DNA from 3 places in the Salmonella sp. GDC200615 genome. Region 2 is predicted to be linked to each of the others. Evidence: predicted binding sites of a transcription regulator. Region 2 holds the regulator's gene; each other region holds the start of a gene.
What was found. Region 2 encodes PurR, which represses purine synthesis genes. Its sites were predicted from a motif close to CANGCAAACGTTTGCNTG; they were not measured.
Positions count from the first base shown of each region.

Region 1: the regulator PurR is predicted to act here: its motif matches at 2,180-2,197, upstream of tusA (sulfurtransferase TusA).
Region 3: the regulator PurR is predicted to act here: its motif matches at 1,396-1,413, upstream of gcvT (glycine cleavage system aminomethyltransferase GcvT).

Region 1 covers NZ_CP192247.1:285,842-289,121, reverse strand. The annotation lists gene zntA (Zn(II)/Cd(II)/Pb(II) translocating P-type ATPase ZntA) at 1-10, shown strand, start outside; gene tcp (methyl-accepting chemotaxis citrate transducer) at 210-1,850, shown strand; gene tusA (sulfurtransferase TusA) at 1,874-2,119, opposite strand; gene ACQ29O_RS01300 (7-cyano-7-deazaguanine/7-aminomethyl-7-deazaguanine transporter) at 2,289-2,954, shown strand; gene ACQ29O_RS01295 (DcrB family lipoprotein) at 3,027-3,280, shown strand, end outside.
Region 2 covers NZ_CP192247.1:2,148,471-2,151,750, forward strand. The annotation lists gene punC (purine nucleoside transporter PunC) at 1-195, opposite strand, end outside; gene punR (DNA-binding transcriptional activator PunR) at 308-1,240, shown strand; gene purR (HTH-type transcriptional repressor PurR) at 1,237-2,262, opposite strand; gene ACQ29O_RS10260 (YnhF family membrane protein) at 2,558-2,647, shown strand; gene sodB (superoxide dismutase [Fe]) at 2,730-3,280, opposite strand, start outside.
Region 3 covers NZ_CP192247.1:3,958,444-3,961,723, reverse strand. The annotation lists gene ubiI (FAD-dependent 2-octaprenylphenol hydroxylase) at 1-1,050, shown strand, start outside; gene gcvT (glycine cleavage system aminomethyltransferase GcvT) at 1,505-2,599, shown strand; gene gcvH (glycine cleavage system protein GcvH) at 2,625-3,014, shown strand; gene gcvP (aminomethyl-transferring glycine dehydrogenase) at 3,177-3,280, shown strand, end outside.

The sequences.
Region 1 (3,280 bases), 1.9 Mb from region 2:
TAAAAACTAATCTTCTCCCGCCCGGCGGCGTCGTGTCGCCGGGTTATCCCGCGGTATTCCTTTCTTTGTACATATTATTCACGCGAAAATTATTTATTTTCTATTACTTATCAAACCATTAATCAGAAATAGCGTGATTTGATGTAAGGTTAATTTTTATCCAACCGATATTGATCATACCGTCTACAAAATAAGGAATGTTAGGCACTATGAAAAATATCAAAGTCATCACCGGCGTTATCGCGACGCTGGGCATATTTAGCGCCTTATTGCTGGTGACAGGAATACTGTTTTATTCCGCCGTCAGCAGCGATCGGCTGAATTTCCAGAATGCGAGCGCACTGAGTTACCAACAACAGGAACTGGGCGGCAGTTTTCAGACATTGATCGAAACCCGCGTTACCATTAACCGCGTGGCGATACGCATGTTAAAAAATCAGCGCGATCCCGCCTCGCTGGACGCCATGAACACGCTGTTAACCAATGCTGGCGCGTCGCTCAACGAAGCGGAAAAACATTTCAACAACTACGTGAACTCCGAAGCGATCGCGGGCAAAGATCCGGCGTTGGATGCCCAGGCCGAAGCCAGCTTTAAGCAGATGTATGACGTTTTGCAGCAGTCTATCCACTATCTTAAAGCCGATAATTACGCCGCCTATGGCAACCTTGACGCGCAAAAAGCGCAGGATGACATGGAGCAGGTATATGACCAGTGGCTCTCTCAAAATGCGCAATTAATAAAATTAGCCAGCGATCAGAATCAGAGCAGCTTTACCCAGATGCAATGGACGCTGGGGATAATTCTACTTATCGTACTCATCGTGCTGGCGTTTATCTGGCTGGGGCTGCAACGCGTTCTACTCCGCCCGCTGCAACGGATTATGGCGCACATTCAAACGATCGCCGACGGCGATCTTACCCATGAGATAGAGGCCGAAGGACGCAGTGAAATGGGCCAACTGGCCGCCGGTCTTAAAACGATGCAGCAGTCGTTAATCCGTACCGTCAGCGCGGTGCGCGATAACGCGGACTCTATCTATACTGGCGCAGGCGAAATTTCCGCCGGCAGCAGCGACCTCTCTTCCCGTACCGAACAACAGGCCTCGGCGCTGGAGGAGACCGCCGCCAGCATGGAACAGTTAACCGCCACGGTACGGCAAAACACCGATAACGCACGCCAGGCGACGGGTCTGGCGAAAACCGCATCAGAAACCGCGCGTAAAGGAGGACGCGTGGTGGATAACGTAGTGAACACCATGAACGATATCGCCGAAAGCTCGGAAAAAATCGTGGACATCACCAGCGTGATTGACGGTATCGCCTTCCAGACTAATATCCTGGCGCTGAACGCCGCGGTAGAGGCCGCCCGCGCCGGCGAACAGGGGCGAGGATTCGCGGTCGTGGCCGGAGAGGTACGCACGTTGGCCAGCCGTAGCGCGCAGGCCGCCAAAGAGATCAAAGTACTGATTGAAAACTCCGTGTCGCGCATTGATACCGGCTCTACGCAGGTACGCGAAGCGGGAGAAACCATGAAAGAGATCGTTAACGCCGTGACCCGCGTGACCGATATTATGGGCGAAATCGCCTCTGCCTCCGATGAGCAAAGCAAAGGCATTGAGCAGGTGGCGCAGGCGGTATCGGAAATGGACAGCGTGACGCAGCAAAACGCCTCGCTGGTAGAGGAATCCGCAGCAGCAGCGGCGCTGGAAGATCAGGCTAACGAACTTCGTCAGGCGGTCGCCGCGTTCCGCATCCAGAAACAACCTCGTCGGGAGGCGTCGCCGACGCCGTTAAGCAAAGGCTTAACGCCACAGCTCGCCGCAGAACAGGCGAACTGGGAAAGCTTCTAATCAGAATGCTATCTGCCGTGCGGTTAATGCGCTTTACGCAATAAATAGCGGTACGGCAGACCCTCCGTCTCTTGCGCCAGCAAATCGTGTTCCATAAAGGTACAGAACCCCGGAATATCACGCGTCGTCGCCGGATCGTCGGCGATAATCAGCAATGTTTCGCCAGTTTGCATGTTGCGCACCGTTTTGCGCACCATCATTACTGGTTCAGGGCAACGCAGCCCCAGGGCGTCGAGCGTATGGTCAGGGGAGGAAAACAGATCGCTCATCTTCGTCTCAATGGTAGAAAAACGGCGATATTTTACGCCCATCTTCGTCAGTAAGCCAGGCAGGTTAACGATTGCGTGAAAATTAGCCATTGCAATGCCAGCGCAAAACAGTATTATGCGGCGGTTCTTTATTGGGTTCCCTCACCCCATCCAACAAAAAGGTCACAATATGACTCCGTTTACACAATCACAGCGCGTAAAAGCGTTGTTCTGGCTATCGCTATTCCATTTACTGGTGATCATTTCCAGTAACTATCTGGTGCAGCTCCCCATCACTATTTTTGGTTTCCACACGACCTGGGGCGCGTTTAGTTTTCCTTTTATTTTTCTTGCCACCGATCTTACCGTGCGTATTTTTGGCGCACCGCTGGCGCGCCGCATTATCTTCGCCGTCATGATCCCTGCGCTGCTGGTGTCGTATGTGGTGTCATCGCTGTTCTATATGGGCGCCTGGCAAGGTTTCGCCGCGTTGGCGAACTTTAATCTGTTTGTCTCCCGTATCGCCGCCGCCAGCTTTATGGCCTACGCGCTGGGACAGATCCTTGATGTCCATGTGTTTAACCGCCTGCGCCAAAATCGTCGCTGGTGGCTGGCGCCGACCGCTTCAACGCTGTTTGGCAATATCAGCGATACCCTTGCCTTTTTCTTCATTGCGTTCTGGCGAAGCCCCGATGCCTTTATGGCCGAACACTGGATGGAAATTGCGCTGGTGGATTATTGCTTTAAGGTGCTCATCAGCATTATTTTCTTCCTGCCGATGTACGGCGTTCTACTGAATATGTTGCTGAAAAAGCTGGCAGATAAATCTGAAATTTCCCCATTACCGGCAAGTTAAAGGTTCGTTTTCCGAGTTGTGATAAGATGAGCGAATGAGCCGTTATGGCCGTTTATCGAAAGGAAGAAGTCAATGCGCAATTTGGTTAAATATGCCGGTATTGGCCTGCTGGTTATGGGGCTTGCGGCCTGTGATAACAACGATACAAAAGCGTCGGCAGAAAGCGCCGCCGCAGAAAGCCAGGCCTCCGGCCAGCCCATCAGCCTGATGGATGGCAAACTCAGTTTCTCGCTGCCGGCGGATATGACCGATCAAAGCGGTAAGCTGGGCACCCAGGCGAATAATATGCACGTTTATTCTGACCCGACGGGCCAGAAAGCGGTGAT
Region 2 (3,280 bases):
CGATAGCGGTCCCCAGAGGAGTTGCGCGACGGCAAAGCCAGCTAAAAACAGGCTTAGGCTGGCGCTGACCGCGGCGGCAGGCGTTTGTAAATCCGCCTGTATGGCGGCAAACGCGGGCAGGTACATGTCCGTAGCCAGAAATCCCAGCACGCTAAGACCGGCTAACCAGACTAAAAAACCTTTTCCAGGTTGCATATTTGTTTCTCTTTCTTATCAGACAGACATTGTCGCAGAGTGTAGGGAGTGAAATTACGGTTGTGAAACGTTAATATTTGTCCAGTGAATTCAAAATTTTTGTAGGCAAATTATGTGGTCGGAATACTCGCTTGAAGTGGTTGACGCCGTAGCGCGCAATGGCAGTTTTAGCGCGGCGGCGCAGGAACTGCACCGTGTGCCTTCAGCAGTCAGTTACACCGTTCGTCAGTTAGAGGAGTGGCTGGCCGTACCGCTTTTTGTACGACGTCACCGTGATGTTGAACTGACGCCTGCTGGCGTCTGGTTTTTAAAAGAAGGGCGTTCTGTTATCAAAAAAATGCAGATCACTCGCCAACAGTGTCAGCAAATTGCTAATGGTTGGCGTGGGCAGTTAGCTATTGCGGTGGACAATATCGTCAGACCAGAACGTACCCGGCAGATGATCGTCGATTTCTATCGCCATTTTGACGATGTGGAACTGCTGGTTTTTCAGGAGGTGTTTAACGGCGTCTGGGACGCGCTCTCCGACGGGCGTGTCGAACTGGCGATTGGGGCGACGCAGGCGATTCCGGTAGGGGGGCGTTACGCTTTTCGGGATATGGGGACCCTGAGCTGGAGCTGCGTAGTGGCAAGCGATCACCCGCTGGCGTCGATGCCTGGGCCGTTAAGCGATGATACCCTGCGCAACTGGCCGTCGCTGGTCAGGGAAGACACTTCGCGAACCTTACCGAAACGGATTACCTGGCTGCTGGATAACCAAAAAAGGGTCGTCGTACCGGACTGGGAGTCATCGGCAACCTGCCTGTCGGCAGGACTATGCGTGGGAATGGTGCCGACGCATTTTGCCCGACAGTGGATAGACAGCGGAAAATGGGTGGCGCTGACGTTAGAGAATCCGTTTCCCGATGCGGCCTGTTGCGTGACGTGGCAGCAAAACGAAGCCTCGCCCGCGCTGGCATGGCTGCTGGACTATTTGGGCGATAGCGAAACGTTGAATCGGGAGTGGCTGCGGGAGCCAGAAGAGGCTCCCGACAGCGGGGATTAACGCCGATAGTCGCGGAACGGGCCGTCAGCGACCGAGCGACGCTCAACCAGGCGTGGATGAACTTCAATAGACTGTGACTCTTCGCGCTTATTGACGATGCGATCCAATAGCATATTAAATGCGGTTTCGCCTAAAGAGTCTTTGGGCTGGTGAATCGTCGTCAGCGCCGGGGTAAAGTAACGGGCGTTACGCACATTGTCATAACCGATCACCGAAACGTCCTGCGGTACGCGAAGCCCCATTTCGTCAGCCGCGCAAAGCGCGCCCATCGCCATAATATCGCCGCCGCAGAAAACGGCGGTAGGGCGATGTGACTGCGATAAAATTTGCTGCATCGCGTGGTAACCGGATTCCGGCTCGAAGTCGCCCTGAACAATCCAGTTGTCCGGCACGTTGATCAGCGCCTCCTCCATGGCTTTCATAAAGCCTGCCAGCCGGCCCGCGCCGGTGTTGCGCTCCAGCGGGCCGGGAATAACGCCGATATCCCGGTGGCCGCGCTCAACCAGATAACGACCCGCCATATAGCCGCCTGCAAAGGCGTTATCAATCACCGTGTCGGTAAAATCGGCCTTCGCTTCACCCCAGTCCATCACCACCATCGGAATATGGCGATACTCTTCCAGCATGGAAAGCAGAGGTTCTGGATACTCAGAACACATCACCAGCAGGCCATCCACGCGCTTTTGCGCCATCATGGACAGGTAGGCGCGCTGTTTTTCCAGGTTATTCCAGGCGTTGCCTAAAATCAGCGTATAGCCTTTCTGGAAACAGTTTTTTTCAACCGCCTCGATAATTTCGGCAAAATAGGCCGCTTCGCTGCTGGTCGCCAGTAAGCCTATCGACTTGGTATGGTTAACCTTCAGGCTACGCGCGACGGCGCTGGGAGAGTAGTGCAGCTCTTTAATTGCCGCCCAGACCGCGTTACGCGTTTCTTCAGCGACAAAACGCGTTTTGTTGATTACGTGTGATACAGTTGTAGTGGAAACGTTTGCTCGTTTCGCTACATCTTTAATTGTTGCCATTACATTTCACTCCAGACCCTCGCTAAGCTCCTGAGAAACGCCAGGTAAACGTTTGCCTACACACACCCTAATCGCAACATCAGGGTTGCGGCACGCCGGAAAAACGACACGGAACGTCAGGAAGGGGTCAATGGCCGTTACGCTAATTCAGTAAGCCTGGAATTTTGTCTGATCTTGAGGAAAAGGGGAAGCGTTAAAAACAGTTATCAATATAAAACATGAGAGATTTTTGTGCGGGAATGTGCAAAAATGCGCTATATCACTTTTTGTGTGGGAATAAAAAGGAGAAAACTTGATGAGTACCGACCTGAAATTTTCGTTGATTACTACGCTGATTGTTCTGGGCGTGATTGTCGCAGGTGGATTAACGGCCGCTCTGCACTGATTTCCTCTCTTCTGAGGGTGGGCGTCTCCTCTATTCTATCCCTCTCTAAAACGCAGAAGGCGTACCTTCTGCGTACTCAGACTTATGCGGCGAGATTTTTCGCAACAAATTCCCAGTTAACCAGCGCCCAGAAATGCTCCAGATAGTTTGGACGGGCGTTGCGGTAGTCGATGTAATACGCGTGTTCCCACACATCAACCGTCAGCAACGGCGTTGCATCCGTAGTCAGCGGCGTACCGGCATTTGAGGTAGAAACGATAGCCAGTTTGCCATCAGCGCTTTTTACCAGCCATGTCCATCCGGAACCAAAGTTTTTGATAGCGGCATCGGTGAACTGCGCTTTAAATTCCGCGAAGCTGCCAAAAGATGCCGCGATAGCATCAGCCAGTTTCCCGGTCGGTTCGCCGCCAGCGTTTGGCGCCAGGCAGTTCCAGTAGAAGGTGTGGTTCCACACCTGAGCGGCGTTATTAAAGATGCCGCCTTCGGAAGTGCGCACGATCTCTTCCAGCGATTTGCCTTCAAACGCCGTGCCTTTGATCAAATTGTTAAGATTGGTCACGTAAGTCTGATGATGTTTGCCATAGTGATATTCCAGCGTCTCAGCAGAAATATGCGGCGCCAGAGCATCTTTGG
Region 3 (3,280 bases), 1.8 Mb from region 2:
GCGATTAATGCCGCCAGCGAAAAACTGCTTACCCGTCTTGGCGTATGGTCAAACATTGTGGCGCGACGGGCAAGTTGCTACCACGGTATGGAAGTCTGGGATAAAGACAGCTTTGGCCGTATTACGTTTGATGACGCAAGCATGGGATATAGCCATCTGGGGCATATTGTTGAAAACAGCGTCATTCACTACGCATTGTGGCAAAAAGCGCAGCAAGCGGCGGATATCACCTTAATGGCGCCAGCGGAGTTACAGCAGGTCGCCTGGGGGGAGAACGACGCCTTCCTGACTTTAAAAGACGGCGCGATGTTAACCGCGCGTCTGGTGATTGCCGCGGATGGCGCCAACTCCTGGCTGCGTAACAAAGCGGATATTCCCTTAACTTTCTGGGACTACCGTCACCATGCGCTGGTAGCGACTACCCGCACCGAAGAGCCGCACGGCGCGGTTGCTCGCCAGGTGTTTCATGGTGAAGGTATTCTGGCGTTTTTGCCGTTAAGCGATCCGCATCTGTGTTCCATTGTCTGGTCGCTTTCTCCGCAGGATGCGGAGCGTATGCAACAGAGCGGCGACGAGGCGTTTAACCAGGCGTTGACTATCGCCTTCGATAATCGGCTGGGCTTATGCCGCCTGGAAAGCGAACGGCAGGTTTTTCCGCTGACGGGCCGCTATGCTCGCCAGTTTGCCGCGCATCGTCTGGCGTTGGTCGGCGATGCCGCGCACACCATCCATCCGCTGGCAGGGCAGGGCGTCAACCTCGGCTTTATGGACGCGGCCGAACTGGTGGACGATCTGCGCCGGCTTCAGCGCCAGGGCAAAGACATTGGCCAACATCTTTATCTCCGTCGTTATGAGCGTAGCCGTAAACATAGCGCGGCGATGATGCTTGCCGGGATGCAAGGTTTTCGTGACCTGTTTGCCGGCGAAAACCCGGCAAAAAAATTGCTGCGCGACATCGGGCTGAAACTGGCGGATACGCTCCCCGGCGTCAAACCCCAACTGCTTCGCCAGGCAATGGGGCTAAACGACCTTCCGCAATGGCTTCGTTAAGCGTCTGACTGCACGCCAGCAAGAGTTTGAAACCCGTCACACTTTGCTTTCCCGGCTATCGCGCCGGGGGGCTTTCCTCGTTTGAAATAATCTAATTTCACCGCTTATTTCGCATTATATTTTCTAATGACACTATTTTTGGCGAACGCGATTTTCGACATTTTTTCCGCATTTAATATTAATTTATGTTGTGATAAATCGTATCAGCTTCATTTTTATGGAGGTTATTTAGCGTAATAGTGGTTTTTTGTGCTGATGGGGTTTTGGCGTTTTTTAGTCATAAGCTAATGTGATGGTAAATTCAGCCTTATGGTTTAGCGCCTGGTTCGGTGGTAAGTTCAGGAGCAAGAGAGCGTTTGCGTCGGCGCAGGAAAAAGGGCGTCGATGCCAGGTTTCGTGGCGAAGATTTCCCATGAAAATGGTTGTTAGCCCCCGCTAATTCAACGAGGAAAAGATGGCCCAACAGACGCCTTTGTACGAACAACACACGCTATGCGGCGCCCGCATGGTCGATTTTCATGGCTGGATGATGCCCCTGCATTACGGCTCTCAGCTTGATGAACACCACGCTGTGCGCACCGATGCCGGGATGTTTGATGTATCGCATATGACCATTGTCGATCTTCATGGCAGCCGCACACGAGAGTTTCTACGTTATCTGCTGGCCAACGACGTCGCGAAGCTAACGAAGACGGGTAAAGCCCTCTACTCCGGTATGCTTAACGCATCGGGCGGCGTGATTGATGACCTTATCATCTACTACTTCACTGAAGATTTCTTCCGTCTCGTTGTTAACTCCGCCACCCGCGAAAAAGACCTCTCCTGGATTACCCAACACGCTGAACCTTATGCCATCGACATTACCGTTCGTGACGACCTGTCGCTGATTGCGGTACAGGGGCCGAATGCGCAGGAAAAAGCGGCGACTCTGTTTACTGACGAACAGCGCCATGCAGTAGAAGGTATGAAGCCGTTCTTCGGCGTTCAGGTGGGCGATCTGTTTATCGCCACCACCGGTTATACCGGCGAAGCGGGCTATGAAATCGCCATGCCGAATGAAAAAGCGGCGGATTTCTGGCGTGCGCTGGTGGAGGCGGGCGTGAAGCCGTGCGGTCTTGGCGCGCGCGACACGCTGCGTCTGGAAGCTGGCATGAACCTGTACGGTCAGGAGATGGATGAAGGTATCTCTCCGCTGGCGGCTAATATGGGATGGACTATCGCCTGGGAACCTGCTGACCGCGACTTTATTGGCCGTGAGGCGCTGGAGATGCAGCGTGAAAAAGGCCATGAGCAGCTTGTCGGTCTGGTGATGACCGAGAAAGGCGTATTGCGTAATGAACTGTCGGTGCGTTTTACCGATGCGCAGGGCAATCAGCAAGAAGGCATTATCACCAGCGGGACGTTTTCCCCAACGTTGGGCTACAGCATTGCGCTGGCGCGTGTTCCGGCGGGCATCGGCGAGACGGCGATTGTACAAATTCGTAACCGTGAAATGCCGGTAAAAGTGACTAAACCTGTTTTTGTGCGTAACGGCAAAGCCGTCGCGTGACTCATCCTTTTTTGGAGATTAATTGATGAGCAACGTACCCGCAGAACTGAAATACAGCAAAGAACACGAATGGCTGCGTAAAGAAGCGGATGGCACTTACACTGTTGGCATTACTGAACACGCTCAGGAGCTGTTGGGCGATATGGTTTTTGTTGATCTGCCGGAAGTCGGCGCGACCGTAAGCGCGGGCGACGACTGCGCCGTGGCGGAGTCCGTAAAAGCGGCGTCCGACATTTATGCGCCGGTAAGCGGCGAGATCGTGGCGGTAAACGATGCGCTGAGCGACTCCCCGGAGCTGGTGAACAGCGAACCGTATGCCGGTGGCTGGATCTTTAAAATCAAAGCCAGCGATGAAAGCGAACTTGAATCGCTGCTGGATGCCACCGCGTATGAGGCATTGTTAGAAGACGAATAATGTTGTGCCGGATGGCGCTAATGCTTATCCGGCCTACTCACTGCAACGCGAATGATTTTGCGTATTCGTTTTCGCACGCGTAGGCCCGGTAAGCGTCAGCGCCACCGGGCAATTGAGTTAGAGACAATCACGATTCACTGCACGTTTCAGGAACCATCGCCCATGACACAGACGTTAAGCCAGCTTGAAAACCGCGGCGCTTTCATTGAACGCCACATCGGACCGGACGCCGCACAGCAACAAGAGATGCTGAATGCGGTTGGCGC